DNA from 3 places in the Streptomyces sp. NPDC005141 genome. Region 1 is predicted to be linked to each of the others. Evidence: riboswitches for the same ligand, from Rfam matches in the RefSeq annotation. Region 1 holds a riboswitch; each other region holds the start of a gene.
The links. A riboswitch is a leader RNA that binds a small molecule or an ion and turns the genes downstream of it on or off. The one in region 1 is predicted to bind cobalamin.

Region 1 (4,695 bases):
GCAGCGGCAAGTCGACCCTGTTGAGGTGCGTGTACCGGGCGCTGCGGCCGGCCGCAGGAGTGGTGCGGCTCGACGGGGGCGATGTGCACGCCATGACGCCAAGACCTCGGCCGTCACCCTCACCAACTGCGGCCGGACGATCACGTACGACAAGGTCCCGCGACGCGTGGTCACCAACGACGTCGGCATCACCGAGATCATGTTCGCCCTCGGCCTGGAGGACCGCATGGCCGGGTTCGCCATGCCCGACGACAAGGGCGATCTGACCGGCGTGCCGTGGAAGGACGGCTACGACAAGGTGAAGTGGCTCTCGAAGGACCAACTCACCAAGGAGAACGTCCTCGACGCCGGCGCCGACCTCGTGTTCGCCGGCTGGAACTACGGTTTCCGCGAGGACGGCGGCTTCACACCCGACGCTCTCAAGAAGCTCGGCATCCCCTCCTACGTGCTCACGGAGTCCTGCCGCAACGGCCGTTCCAAGTCCGCGCGCGGCATCATGCCGCCTCTCGACGCGCTCTACGCCGACCTCACGAACCTCGGGAAGCTGTTCGGCGTGGAGAAGCGGGCGGCCGCGCTGATCGCCGGCTTCAAGAAGCGGATCGCCGCAGTGCGGGCGAAGGCGCCGCGGGGTGCCGACCGGCCCAAGGTCTTCCTCTACGACAGCGGCCAGGACACCCCCTTCACCTCCGGCCGTTACGCCGCGCCCGAGCAGATCATCACCGAGGCCGGCGGGACCAACGTCATGCACGACGTCCAGGACTCCTGGACCACCGTCGGCTGGGAGACGGTCGTCGAGCGGAACCCGGACACCATCGTGATCTGCGACTACGGCGACACCAGCGCCGAGCAGAAGAGGAAATTCCTTCTGAACCACCCGCCGTTGCGCGGCGTGTCCGCCGTGAAGCACCGGCGCATCTTCGTCCTCGACTATGTCGACCTTGTCGAGAGCCCCCGCAACCCGTCTGCCATCGCCCGTCTCGGCGCGTACCTGCGCACGGCGGCGACGCCCTGACGGGCCGCGCGGCGCGTGCGGTGCCGACGGGGCCGCGTGAGGCCTCGAGGCCGGTGTTCCGCAGGCTCCGCACCCGCGCGTCGTGCAGCCGTGGTCCGGCACGGACACGACCTGCGTGGCGACGGAGCGTGCCTCGCACCGGGGCGAAGGCCGTGGCACCCGGTGAGTACGGTGGCGAGAGGATCGCGCGTGGACCGCGCATCCGGCAGACCCTGGAAGGAACCGAGAGATCATGCGTGTCATCGTGGCCCGTGACCTGACGGAGGCGACCGGATGAGCGGCACCGAGGAACACGCCGCCGAGGAATCCGTACTGCTGCACACCGCCGGACGAGCCGCCCATCTCACCCTCAACCGGCCGAGGTCCCTGAACGCCCTGAACCACGCGATGGTCCGCCGGATCGACCAGGCGCTCACGGCCTGGGAGCACGACCCGGCCGTCGAGACCGTGGTCATCACCGGCGCCGGGGAGCGCGGACTGTGCGCGGGCGGCGACATCCGGGTCGTCCACGACGACGCGCGTGACGGGGACGGCACCGCGTCCGCCGCGTTCTGGCGCGACGAGTACCACCTCAACGCCCGCATCGCCCGCTATCCCAAGCCGTACGTGGCGGTCATGGACGGCATCGTCATGGGCGGCGGGGTCGGCGTCTCCGCGCACGGCAGCGTCCGGGTCGTCACCGAGCGCTCACGGATCGCCATGCCCGAGACCGGCATCGGCTTCGTTCCCGACGTGGGAGGCACCCATCTGCTCGCCCTCGCACCGGGCGAACTGGGTACGCATCTCGCCCTGACGGGTGCCTCGATCGGCGCCGGTGACGCCCTGCTGTGCGGCCTCGCCGACCACTACGTACCGTCTTCGTCGCTCCGGCGGTTCGTCTCCGACCTCGCCGACCGGTCCGTACGGGAAGCGCTGGCCGGTCATGCGCAGCCACCGCCCCCGGCCGAGCTGGCGGAGCGGCGGGAGTGGATCGACGCCTGCTACGCCGCGGACACGGCGGAGGAGATCGTGCGGCGGTTGCTCGCGGTCGGCGAGCCGGCGGCCAAGGAGACGGCGGAGATCATCCTCGGCAACTCGCCCACCGTCGTGAAGGTCACGCTCGCCGCCCTGCGTCGCGCCCGCCGCCTCGGCGGCCTGGAGCCCGTACTGGACCAGGAGTACCGCGTCTCCTGCGCGGCCCTGTCGGCCCCCGACCTGGTGGAGGGCGTCCGGGCCCGGATCATCGACAAGGACCGCGACCCGCACTGGTCCCCGGCCACCCTCGGCGAGGTCACCGACGCCGAGGTCGAGCGCTTCTTCGCACCCTTGGGCGAGCGCGAACTCGGGCTCGCCCGACCCGGCACCGCGACGGACGGAGCAGGCTGAGAGCGGGGCCGCCGCGCGCACCGGGCCCGTGCCCGCGAGCGGTCCGTGTCCCGTTGGCGGAGTGCGCGTCGAACTCCGCCTGCCCACTGCCGAGTTGTACGCCGCCGATGCCGAACGCGGCGGGGCAGCGGACCACTTCTCCGGGGAGTGTCCGAAACGGCACCGGTGACCCACCGTGCACAAGGGACCCGCCACCTGGGACGAGAGGAAGATCACGGCAGGTGGTGCGGTCTTGGCCATGAACGCGCCACGCGGTACGGTCGGTCCGATATTGATGACGTCAAGACGGAAGCCGGTGGAAATCCGGCACGGTCGCGCCACTGTGAACGAGACGCTCCAGCCATGCTGGGCGCCGCGTGAGTCAGACCCGTAGGCGTCATCCTGTGCACCACCGAGATGGGACGCGAACTCCCGAGGAGGTCCTGCCATGGCGCAGACCGTCGCTCCGCCGACAGCCACCACCCCCGCTCTTCCCGCCAAGCTGCCGCTGACCGCGATCGCTCCCTGGGCGGTCTTCTTCGGCATCCTGATGCTGGTCCTGCTGTACTTCGTCGGCGCCGAACAGGGCGCCACCGCCGTCGTCTCCGGCGAGGACGTCCACGAGTGGGTGCACGACGCCCGCCACCTGCTCGGTTTCCCCTGCCACTGACGCGAGGGACAGCGCACACTCATGAACTCCGCAACGGTAAGAAACCTGCTCGTGCGAGGCATGCTCGCCGGCCTCGCCGCCGGCCTGCTCGCCCTGGTCGTCGCCTACTTCCTCGGTGAACCGAGCGTCGACAGCGCGATCGGCTTCGAGGAAGCGCACGCCTCCGGGCACGATCACGAGGTCGAACTCGTCTCCCGCAGCCTCCAGTCCACCGCCGGCCTCGCCACCGGCGTCCTGATCTACGGCATCGCGTTCGGCGGCATCGCCGCCCTCGCCTACTGCTTCGCACTCGGCCGAGTGGGCCGCTTCAGCGCCCGCGCGACCGCGCTGCTGCTCTCGGGCACCGCACTGCTCGCCGTGTACGTCGTGCCGTTCCTGAAGTACCCGGCCAATCCGCCGTCGGTCGGCGACCCCGACACCATCGGCAAGCGGACCACCCTGTACTTCCTGATGATGGTGCTCAGCGTGCTCCTCGCGGTCGGCGCCACCATCCTCGGCAAGCGCCTGGCGCCCGGCCTGGGCACCTGGTACGCGACGATCGCCGCGGTGGCCGCCTTCGCGGTCGCGATCGGCCTGGCGTACGCGTTCCTGCCCACGATCAACGAGGTGCCGGGGGACTTCCCCGCCACCCTGCTGTGGCGGTTCCGGATCTCCGCCCTGGCCATCCAGGCCACCCTGTGGGGTGGATTCGGCCTTGTCTTCGGCGAGTTGGCCGAGCGCATGCTGAACCCCAAGCCCGCGGCGGTCCCGTCAGGGCGATCGGTGCCGGCCGCGCACTGAATCCCGCGGAACGCGAGAGGGCCCCTCGGAACCACCGGGGGCCCTCTCGCGTTGTGCGGGACCTCACCACGCAGGGCACAGGTACGTGGTCATCGCTCCCTCGAAGCGGGGAGCCGGGGCGCCAGGGAGCCGGAGAGGCAGCTGGAGGCTGCCTCCCCGGCCGACCGGTCCCGGTGTCAGGCGCCGGGGAGTTCCTCACGGACCACCCGGGCGGCGGCGACCAGGTTCTCCAGCGAGGCGCGGGTCTCGGGCCAGCCCCGGGTCTTCAGACCGCAGTCGGGGTTCACCCACAGCCGCTCCGGGGGAATGGCCTTCAGCCCGGCCCGCAGCAGTGCGACGGCCTCCTCCGTGCTCGGAACGCGCGGGGAGTGGATGTCGTACACGCCGGGTCCCGCCTCGCGCGGGTAGCCGTGCGCGGCGAGTTCGCGGGCGACCTGCATATGGGAGCGGGCGGCCTCCAGGCTGATGACGTCGGCGTCGAGGTCGTCGATGGCCTGGACGATGTCCCCGAACTCGGCGTAGCACATGTGGGTGTGGATCTGCGTGTCCGGACGCACGCCGCTCGTGCTGAGCCGGAACGCCTCCGTGGCCCATGCCAGGTAGGCCGGTCGGTCGGCCGTGCGCAGCGGAAGCGTCTCGCGCAGCGCGGGCTCGTCGACCTGGATCACCGAACTCCCGGCCGTCTCCAGGTCGTTCACCTCGTCCCGCAGGGCCAGGGCGACCTGGCGGGCGGTGTCACCGAGGGGCTGGTCGTCGCGGACGAAGGACCAGGCGAGCATGGTGACCGGCCCGGTGAGCATGCCCTTGACCGGGCGATCGGTCAGGGACTGGGCGTACGTCGTCCAGCGCACCGTCATCGGCTCGGGCCGCGTGATGTCGCCGGCCAGGA
Region 2 (4,695 bases), on a different contig from region 1:
AAGGTCACCGCGGTGCGGACGGTCTCGTCGAGCCGCTCCCAGTCGATGTCCTGACCGACCACGAACGCGCCCAGGTTGACCGAGCCCAGGTTGCAGACCGCCGTCTCCCCGTCGTCCGTGACCTCCAGGATCTCGGTGCACAGGTTCGAGGAGTGGACGGTGTGGCCCGGCTCCGCCGTCTGGTTGGCGGTGCGGTTGGCGGCGTCCTTGAAGGTCATCCAGCCGTTGCCGGTCTGCGCGAGGGTGCGCATCATGCGGCCGTACAGGTCGCGGGCCGGGATGGTCTTCCTGGCGAGGCCCGCCTCCTCGGCCTTGCGGTAGGCCGCGTCGAACGCGTCGCCCCACAGGTCGACCAGTTCCGGCACGTCGGAGGGGGAGAAGAGCGACCAGGTGCCGTCCTCGTTCACCCGGCGCATGAACTCGTCCGGGATCCAGTGCGCGAGGTTCAGGTTGTGCGTACGCCGGGCGTCCTCACCGGTGTTGTCGCGCAGCTCCAGGAACTCCTCGATGTCGGAGTGCCAGGTCTCCAGGTAGACCGCGGCCGCGCCCTTGCGCCGGCCGCCCTGGTTCACCGCGGCGACCGAGGCGTCGAGCGTCTTGAGGAACGGGACGATGCCGTTGGAGTGCCCGTTCGTGCCGCGGATCAGCGAACCGCGCGAGCGGATGCGGGAGTAGGACAGGCCGATGCCGCCCGCGTGCTTCGACAGGCGCGCCACCTGGTGGTAGCGGTCGTAGATGGAGTCCAGCTCGTCCAGCGGGGAGTCGAGGAGGTAGCAGGACGACATCTGGGGGTGCCGCGTACCGGAGTTGAAGAGCGTGGGGGAGGAGGGGAGGTAGTCCAGGCGGCTCATGAGCCGGTAGAGCGCGGTGACTTCGTCCACCGAGCGGGCCGTGTCGTCCTCGGCGAGGCCGGAGGCCACCCGGAGCATGAAGTGCTGGGGCGTCTCGACGACGCTGCGGGTGATCGGGTGCCGGAGCAGATAGCGGCTGTGCAGCGTGCGCAGCCCGAAGTAGCCGAAGCGGTCGTCGGCGTCCTCGGCGAAGGACGCGGCGATCAACGCGTCGAGGCGGGCCGTGTGCAGGCGGACGAACTCGGCCGTGCGGTCGGCGATCAGGCCCTCGCGGTGGCCGACGGCGACCGACTCGGAGAAGGTCGTGACGCCCTGGGAGGCGGCCTCCGCGGCGATGCTGATCGTGAGCAGGCGGGCGGCCAGCCGGGAGTAGGCGGGATCCTCGGAGATGAGCCCTGCGGCCGCCTCGGTGGCCAGTTCGCGCAGCTCGGCCTCGTCGGCGCGGGCGGACCGGCCGCGCAGCGCCGCGGCGGCGACCCGGCCGGGGTCGGCGTCGGGGAGGTCGGCGGTGAGATCCGTCAGGGTCCGCAGCAGCGCGGCTCCGGGACCGTCGGTCTCCACCGGGGCCTGCTGCGCGGTCAGTGAAGCCGGATCGGCTGGCGCGATGGTCACGTGGGACTCTCCCTCGCTCGGCACGGGGCCTTGCGGGGAGGCAGGGGGCACACGGGAGCGCTTCTGGGCAGCAGCGCACCGCGTCCACCGGCCCATTCCGCGAGGCCCGGACGTCGTCGGCACCCGGGCCGGACGGCCGGGGCGCGCTGTCGGCAGGTCCTCGGACTGACGCGAGTGCGGGCGCGTGGATACGCGAACACACACAAGTACACCGTTGCGGGACAGTTCCGGATTCGCACCGGATTCCCCTGCGGCGACAGCGACCATGAGCATACATCTTGTGCCGGGCTTCGGGAGTACCCCCACATGTTGTGTCGAGTCGGTGTCAGGGAGCGCTACGGAGCGTGCTGGAGCGTCAACTCGTAGGTGAGCGGCCGGATGTCGTCGGGCTGCGTACGAGGGCCTCGCGGCGCCCGCCCGGCACGGCGACGGGCCGCCGGCTTCCCGCCCGGCGGCCCGTCGTACGGCGCTGTCGCTTCCTGCCGGCTAGTGGCTCGCGCCCGCCGTGGCCGGGGGGAGCTCCGTCTCGACGCCGGGGTCTCCCGCGTCGGCCGTGTAGTCCCCGGGCGACGTCTCGTCGACGCCGTCCGGGGCCTTGAACGCCCGCAGGGCGAAGGTGAGGGCGACGGAGACGGCCACGTTCAGGAGGAACGCCGTCAGGCCGATGTAGCCGATCTCCCCGATGCCGGGGATCTCCTTCGAGCTGCCGCCGAAGTGCTTCTGGGTCGGCGAGGCCACCCCGTACGCGGCGATCGTGCCGTAGAGCATGCCGACGGCCCATCCGCCGAGCAGGGCCCAGCGGTGGAACCAGCGGGTGAACAGCCCGCCGACCAGCGCCGGGAACGTCTGCAGGATCCAGATGCCGCCGAGCAGCTGGAAGTTGATCGCGACGGTCTTGTCCATGGTCAGGACGAAGACCAGCGCGCCCACCTTCACCAGGAGCGAGACCAGCTTGGAGACCTGGGTCTCCTGCCGCGGGGTCGCGTCCGGCTTGATGAAGTCCTTGTAGATGTTGCGGGTGAAGAGGTTCGCGGCCGCGATGGACATGATGGCCGCCGGGACGAGTGCCCCGATGCCGATGGCGGCGAAGGCCACGCCCGCGAACCAGTCCGGGAACATGTTCTCGAAGAGCTGGGGGATGGCGAGCTGGCCGTTCTGCACCTTCACGCCGGCCGCGATCGCCATGAACCCGAGCAGGGCGAGCAGGCCCAGCATCAGCGAGTACAGCGGCAGGATCGTGGTGTTCCGGCGGATCACCTCGCGGCTGCGGCTGGACAGCGTCGCGGTGATCGAGTGCGGATACATGAACAGCGCCAGTGCGGAGCCGAGCGCGAGGGTGGCGTACGTCCACTGGCCCGCCTCGGCGGGGACGAGCCCGCCGGCGCCCGCGGCCGTGTACTTGTCGCTCGCCGCCTTGAAGATCTCGTCGAAGCCGCCGAGCTTGATCGGGATGTAGATGATGGCCACCGCGATCACGATGTAGATCAGGGTGTCCTTCACGAACGCGATCAGGGCGGGGGCCCGCAGCCCCGAGGAGTAGGTGTACGCGGCCAGCACGCCGAAGGCGATGAGGAGCGGCAGGTCCTTGACGAACCAGTTGGTGCTCTCGCCGCCGCCCACGCCCATCACGTCGAGGACGGCCTGGATGCCGACCAGCTGGAGCGCGATGTACGGCATGGTGGCCAGGATTCCGGTGACGGCCACGGCGAGGGACAGGCCCTTGGAGCCGAAGCGGCCGCGCACGAAGTCCGAGGTCGTCACATAGCCGTGCTTGTGGGAGACCGACCAGAGGCGGGGCAGGAAGGTGAAGATCAGCGGGTAGACCAGGATCGTGTACGGCACGGCGAAGAAGCCGGCCGCGCCCGCCGCGTAGATCGCCGCCGGTACGGCGACGAAGGTGTACGCCGTGTAGAGGTCGCCGCCGAGCAGGAACCAGGTCACCCAGGTGCCGAAGGACCGGCCGCCCAGGCCCCATTCGTCGAGGCTGTGTTCGTTGTCGGCCCTGCGCCAGCGCGCGGCCAGGAAGCCCATGACCGTGACGGCCAGGAAGAAGAAGACGAAGACGCCGAGGGCGACGCCGTTCACACCGTCGTTCATGCTCCGGCACCTCCCTTCACGGAGGTGCGGGCCCGCTGGTCACGCTTCCACAGCACGTACGCGGTCACGGTCAGCGCCGTGGAGAGGGGCACCCACAGCATCTGGTACCAGTAGAAGAACGGGATGCCGATGAAGACCGGGTCGGTCTTGGCGTAGGAACCGACCCACAGCATCGCCACGAAGGGCGCGAGCAGACAGATGGCGATCACCGCACGGACCGGTGTCACCACCGGTGGTTTCACTTCGGGCAGGTCTGACATGGGTCGGCTCCGTCCCCTCATCGATCACCTGGGTAACGCGCAGGCAATCTAGGGGATGGTTCCGCTTTCGGGAACCCCTGGCCGGACGGCGGGTGTGGAGGGTTCGTGAGGGTGCGCGCGGGGCCCTCATCAGGAGCGCAACCCCTCGGAGGGGTACGGATCCTGACGGCCCGTCCGGGCCCGCGCGCCACCCCGCGCGGATCAGTCCTGCGGGCGCTTGAGTCGGGCGACGAACTTGTACCGGTCTCCCCGGTACACCGACCGCACCCATTCCACCGGCTCGCCCTGCCGGTCGAGCGAGTGGCGGGAGAGCATCAGCATGGGCAGGCCCACGTCGGTGCCGAGCAGTCCGGCCTCGCGCGGGGTCGCCAGCGAGGTCTCGATGGTCTCCTCCGCCTCGGCGAGATGGACGTCGTAGACCTCGGCGAGCGCGGTGTAGAGAGAGGTGTACTTGACGAGCGACCTGCGCAGGGCGGGAAAGCGCTTGGCGGAGAGGTGGGTCGTTTCGATGGCCATCGGCTCGCCGCTCGCGAGGCGCAGCCGCTCGATGCGCAGCACCCGGCCGCCGGCCGAGATGTCGAGCAGACCGGCGAGGCTCTCGTCCGCGGTGATGTAGCCGATGTCCAGCAGCTGCGAGGTGGGTTCGAGGCCCTGGGCGCGCATGTCCTCGGTGTACGAGGTCAGTTGGAGCGCCTGGGAGACCTTCGGTTTGGCGACGAAGGTGCCCTTGCCCTGGATGCGTTCGAGGCGGCCCTCGACGACCAGCTCCTGAAGGGCCTGCCGCACCGTGGTGCGCGAAGTGTCGAACTCGGCCGCGAGAGTCCGCTCGGGCGGTACCGGCGTACCCGGCGGCAGTGTCTCCGTCATGTCGAGCA
Region 3 (4,695 bases), on a different contig from region 1:
GCCCGTCGACCTGACCGGCGCGCGACTCGACCTCGTCCTCGATGTGTTCTCCGAGGAGCTGGTAGCCGCCGCAGATGCCGAGCACGGGCCGTCCCTCGGCGGCCCGGCGTGCGATCGCGTCCGCGAGGCCGCGCTCGCGCAGCCACTGAAGCGCCCTCACCGTGCCCCGGGTCCCGGGCACGACGACCAGATCCGCGTCGGCCAGTTCCTCGGCCCGGTCCACGAACCGCACGACGATGCCCGGTTCGGCGGCCAGCGCGTCCACGTCGGTGAAGTTGGACATCAGCGGGATCGCGCAGACGGCGACCCGCAGGATGTCCTCGCCGACGGGGGAGGAGACGGCCGACTCGCGGACGGCCCCGCGCAGCGAGACCCGCAGCCCGTCCTCCTCGTCGATGCCGAGGCCGTGCTGGAAGGGCAGAACGCCGTAGGAGCGGCGCCCGGTGAGGCCGTGCAGCATGTCGAGCCCGGGCTCCAGCAGGGTGACGTCACCGCGGAACTTGTTGACGAGGAACCCGGCGACGAGCGCCTGGTCCTCGGGCGACAGCAACGCGACCGTCCCGAAGAACGACGCGAACACACCGCCCCGGTCGATGTCACCGACGACGAGCACGGGAAGCCCCGCGTTCCGTGCCACCCCCATGTTCACGATGTCGGTGCGCCGCAGATTGATCTCGGCCGGACTGCCGGCTCCCTCACAGATCACCGCGTCATACGTGCCCCGCAACTGGGCCAGACAGTCGAGGACGGTCCCGAGGAGTGCTTCCTGCCGCCCGCCGTGCAGCCTTTCCCCGGGAGACACGACGGCCGACGGCGCCTCCGCCGCGTGCCCGGGTCCCCCGAAGAACCCGCGGGCGCTCATCTCGCCCACCGGCTTGCCCATCAGCACGACCTGGCTGCTGCGGTCGCTGCCCGGCTTGAGCAGCACGGGATTCATCAGCGCGGTCGGCTCCACCCGGGCGGCCTGCGCCTGCATGGCCTGCGCCCGCCCGATCTCGGCGCCCTCGCGCGTCACGAACGAGTTCAGGGACATGTTCTGCGCCTTGAAGGGCGCGACCTTGACGCCCTGCCGCACCAGCCACCGGCAGATCCCGGCGGTCACGACGCTCTTGCCCGCGTCGGAGGTGGTTCCGGCGATCAGCAGCCCGCCGCTCATGCGGTGCGCCCCTTCCTGGTGAGCAGGACCCGTCCGGCGGTGCTCACGCCGAGCGCGAGCCAGCCGACGCGGCGGGAGAGCCGTACGGATCGTTCGATGTCGTGGACGTGGACGGCGCGTCCGGCGTCGTTGAGCACGGGACGGTGCTCGACCCGGCCCCCGTACGACAGGGTGCCGCCGAGCCGCACGCCAAGCGCTCCGGCGAACGAGGCCTCCACGGGCCCGGCGTTGGGACTCGGATGTCTGCGGGCGTCCGCGCGCCAGGCGCGCACTGCGCCGCGCGGGTCGCCCCCCGCCGCGGCGGCGAGGACGGCGGTCAGCCGGGCTCCCGGCCAGCCGGCGACATCGTCGAGCCGGGCGGAGGCCCAGCCGTAGCGCCGGTACCGGGGGGACTTGTGCCCGACCATGGCGTCGAGAGTGTTCGCGGCGCGGAAGGCGACGAGGCCCGGCACACCGCCGAGGGCGCCCCAGACCAGAGCGCCGACCACGGCGTCGGAGGTGTTCTCGGCGACGGACTCGACGACGGCACGCGCGATGCCGTCGGCGTCCAGCGCCTGCGGGTCACGCCCGCACAGATGCGGCAGCCGTTCCCGGGCGACCTCGATGTCACCGGCCGCGAGCGCGCCGGCGACGGCCCGAGCCTCACGGCCGAGGGAGGTCCCCCCGACGACGGCCCAGGTGGTGGCGGCGGTCAGCGCGACGGAGGCGGTACGCGAGGTGCGGACGGAATGACGCGCGAGCGCGGCCAGTCCGGTGGCACCGCCCACGCAGACGGCCGTGTGCAGCGCGCCCCACCCGCGGTGGTCCCGCCACAGCGCCCGCTCCACGGACGCGGCGGCCCGCCCGAACGCGGCGACCGGATGCCCCCGGCGGGGATCGCCGAGCAGCAGGTCGCCGAGGAGGCCGGCGGCGGCGCCGTACGCGAAGACGCGATCGGCACGCACGGGGTCAGCCGGCCGTGGGGTGGAGCGGAACCCTCGTACTCAGCGAAATGGGCAACGGGCAGCCGCGCATGGCGATATGTCCTCACTCAGGGTGTCCACGCCCTGGTTCGACGAGACCGGCGGTGAGAGTTCCTGGCTCCCGGGGAGTTTCTTCCCCGATGACAGTGGCGGGACCGCGCCGGATTCGCACCGGCTTCCTCTCATGCCGCCGTACTTGGCTCCGGCAGTCCACCACGGGGCGAGAACGGCCGTCAACTGGCTGTTGACCTGCGGAGGGAGAGTGTGCGAAGGCCCACATACGCGTGGGGTGCGGGACGGTGATCCGTCCCGCACCCCACGCGAAGTGCCGCTCGGCGCAACCCCTGTTCGGGCCGCTCGATCCGGGTTACTTGGTCATGATCAGAGAGATGCCGTACACCACCGCCGCGGCGCAGGCCGCGAAGCAGACGTACGCGCCCGTGGCGGCCGCGACCGCGGAACCGCCCTGGGCCGACTCCTTCTTGGAGAGGCCGGCGACACCCAGGGTGAAGAGGGCGACGAGGGCCACGGTCACTCCGAGGCTGACCCCGAAGACGGACCCGAGGGCTGACCAGTCGATGTGCATGCTGTTTCTTCCTTCGGTTCTCAGGCCACGGGGGACGGCGCCGACGGGGCCGCCGCGGGCTCGGCGGGAGCCGGGATGGTGGCCGTGAGGTCCTCGGCCACGGTGCCGGCCGGGGGCGGGGTGACGGCGGCGATGGCCTGGGTCACCACACCGGCGGGCTCCTCGGCGTCGTTCACGTTGGTGTGGTCGATCACCTCGCGGCGCGAGCGGCGCCAGATCGCGAAGCTGGACCCGACCAGGAAGACCGCGACGAGCGTGGTGCCCCAGGCGCCGAAGCCGGTGACCCACTCGGCGAGCGCGCCGACCAGGGCGGCGGCGGGCAGTGTGAGGATCCAGGCGACGACCATACGGGTGGCGGTGGACCAGCGGACCACGCCGCCCTTGCGGCCGAGGCCCGCACCCATCACGGAACCGGAGACCGAGTGCGTGGTGGAGAGGGAGAAGCCGATGTGCGAAGACGCCAGGATGACCGTGGCCGCGCTGGTCTGGGCGGCGAAGCCCTGCTGCGGCTGGAGGTCGGTCAGGCCCTTGCCCATCGTGCGGATGATGCGCCAGCCGCCCAGGTAGGTGCCGAGCGCGATGGCGAGACCGGCGCAGAGGATGACCCAGACCGGCGGGTCGGAGTCGGGAGCGACGGCGCCACCGGCGACCAGGGCCAGGGTGATGATGCCCATCGTCTTCTGCGCGTCGTTGGTGCCGTGGGCCAGCGAGACCAGGCCCGCGGAGGCTATCTGGCCGGCGCGGTACCCCTTCTTGGTGGCCTTGGTGTCGGCGTTGCCACTGAGCTTGTACGACAGCCGGGTGGCGAACATCGCGGCCAGACCGGCGACGATCGGGGCCGCGACGGCGGGGAGGAGCACCTTGCCGACCAGGACGTCCCCGTGCACCGCGCCGGTACCGGCGGAGGCGATGGTGGCGCCGACCAGGCCGCCCATGAGGGCGTGCGAGGAGCTGGACGGGAGACCGACGAGCCACGTCACCAGGTTCCAGAGGATCGCGCCGACGAGGGCGGCGAAGATCACTTCTGGCTGGATGCCGGATTCATCGACGAGGCCTTTGGAGATCGTGTTGGCGACCTCCACCGAGAGGAAGGCGCCGACAAGGTTGAGGGCGGCGGACATGGCCACCGCGACCTTGGGCTTGAGTGCGCCGGTCGAGATGGTGGTGGCCATCGCGTTGGCGGTGTCGTGGAAACCGTTCGTGAAATCGAACACGAGAGCGGTGACGATCACGATTCCGAGGAGGAGCGTGATGTGTTCCATTTACCCAGGCTTCTGTTGGACGTCAGTGGCAGGGGGACCGTAAGCAACCTGGGTGAACGGAAGATGAACTGGGGCGGGCTGCGCGGTGACCCGAACGGCGAATCGCCCCTCCGCTTGTGCTGAAGGGGCGAAGCCGCGGGTCGAACGGATGCGGAATTTCTGGCTCCGGTCCGGGTCGCCACCCCGGGTGAGCCGCTCGAGCTGAGCCCGGGATCCATGGAAGGGATTCTGGTCACCCGGCAGGCTGCCGCCGTTGTCGTACTGTCAGAAGGTCCACACGGACCAGCCGGCGGCAGTCGGCCGGCGTCCGCCGGGTCGTAACGGGTCGGCCACAGGGCGTGATTCGCGGCAAAAGCCCTGCTGGAGCCGGTGCAGGCGTTCCACCAATGCGTTGTGGTGTAAATCACAGGACGTCGATCGGTCTCCCGCCGGACCTCGTCGCTGAAAGCCTTGATCCAGTTCGCGCCCTTTCGGAGGCTCTGCTTCCGTCCTGCAGCGCGTCCGCCCGAGGTGCGCCCACGGGCGCGCCTGGCAGGATCGCGGCATGGCTGAGCGGCACCGGGACGCACGGGACGGGCGGGAGGACCCAGCGATGGCGGACGAGTGCGACGAGCGGGACGAGGCGGCTGCGAGGGACACGGGGGACGCCGTCCGGCGGGCCTGGGACGAGCTCGTCACGACGGCCCGCCGGACCGTGACCGACGGGCTGGTCGTCGGTACGTCGGGCAA

Region 2: linked by a shared signal. The riboswitch ahead of ACWD68_RS05510 (ribonucleoside-diphosphate reductase subunit alpha) and the one ahead of ACWD68_RS26480 (CbtB domain-containing protein) in region 1 are both predicted to bind cobalamin.
Region 3: linked by a shared signal. The riboswitch ahead of ACWD68_RS30085 (cobalamin biosynthesis protein) and the one ahead of ACWD68_RS26480 (CbtB domain-containing protein) in region 1 are both predicted to bind cobalamin.

Annotation. Positions count from the first base shown of each region.
Region 1 is NZ_JBSFYW010000038.1:13,061-17,755, reverse strand. Features, by position in the region: partial or broken gene ACWD68_RS26495 (ATP-binding cassette domain-containing protein) at 1-104, shown strand, start outside; gene ACWD68_RS26490 (ABC transporter substrate-binding protein) at 26-1,012, shown strand; gene ACWD68_RS26485 (enoyl-CoA hydratase/isomerase family protein) at 1,286-2,377, shown strand; cobalamin riboswitch at 2,613-2,748, shown strand; gene ACWD68_RS26480 (CbtB domain-containing protein) at 2,805-3,026, shown strand; gene ACWD68_RS26475 (CbtA family protein) at 3,048-3,806, shown strand; gene metE (5-methyltetrahydropteroyltriglutamate--homocysteine S-methyltransferase) at 3,983-4,695, opposite strand, start outside.
Region 2 is NZ_JBSFYW010000005.1:26,162-30,856, forward strand. Features, by position in the region: gene ACWD68_RS05510 (ribonucleoside-diphosphate reductase subunit alpha) at 1-1,463, opposite strand, end outside; cobalamin riboswitch at 1,598-1,746, opposite strand; gene mctP (monocarboxylate uptake permease MctP) at 1,950-3,560, opposite strand; gene ACWD68_RS05520 (DUF3311 domain-containing protein) at 3,557-3,820, opposite strand; gene ACWD68_RS05525 (GntR family transcriptional regulator) at 4,022-4,695, opposite strand, start outside.
Region 3 is NZ_JBSFYW010000047.1:47,989-52,683, reverse strand. Features, by position in the region: gene ACWD68_RS30090 (cobyric acid synthase) at 1-1,156, opposite strand, end outside; gene ACWD68_RS30085 (cobalamin biosynthesis protein) at 1,153-2,100, opposite strand; cobalamin riboswitch at 2,208-2,348, opposite strand; gene ACWD68_RS30080 (hypothetical protein) at 2,486-2,704, opposite strand; gene ACWD68_RS30075 (anion permease) at 2,725-3,966, opposite strand; partial or broken gene ACWD68_RS30070 (GH25 family lysozyme) at 4,147-4,424, opposite strand; gene ACWD68_RS30065 (class II aldolase/adducin family protein) at 4,511-4,695, shown strand, end outside.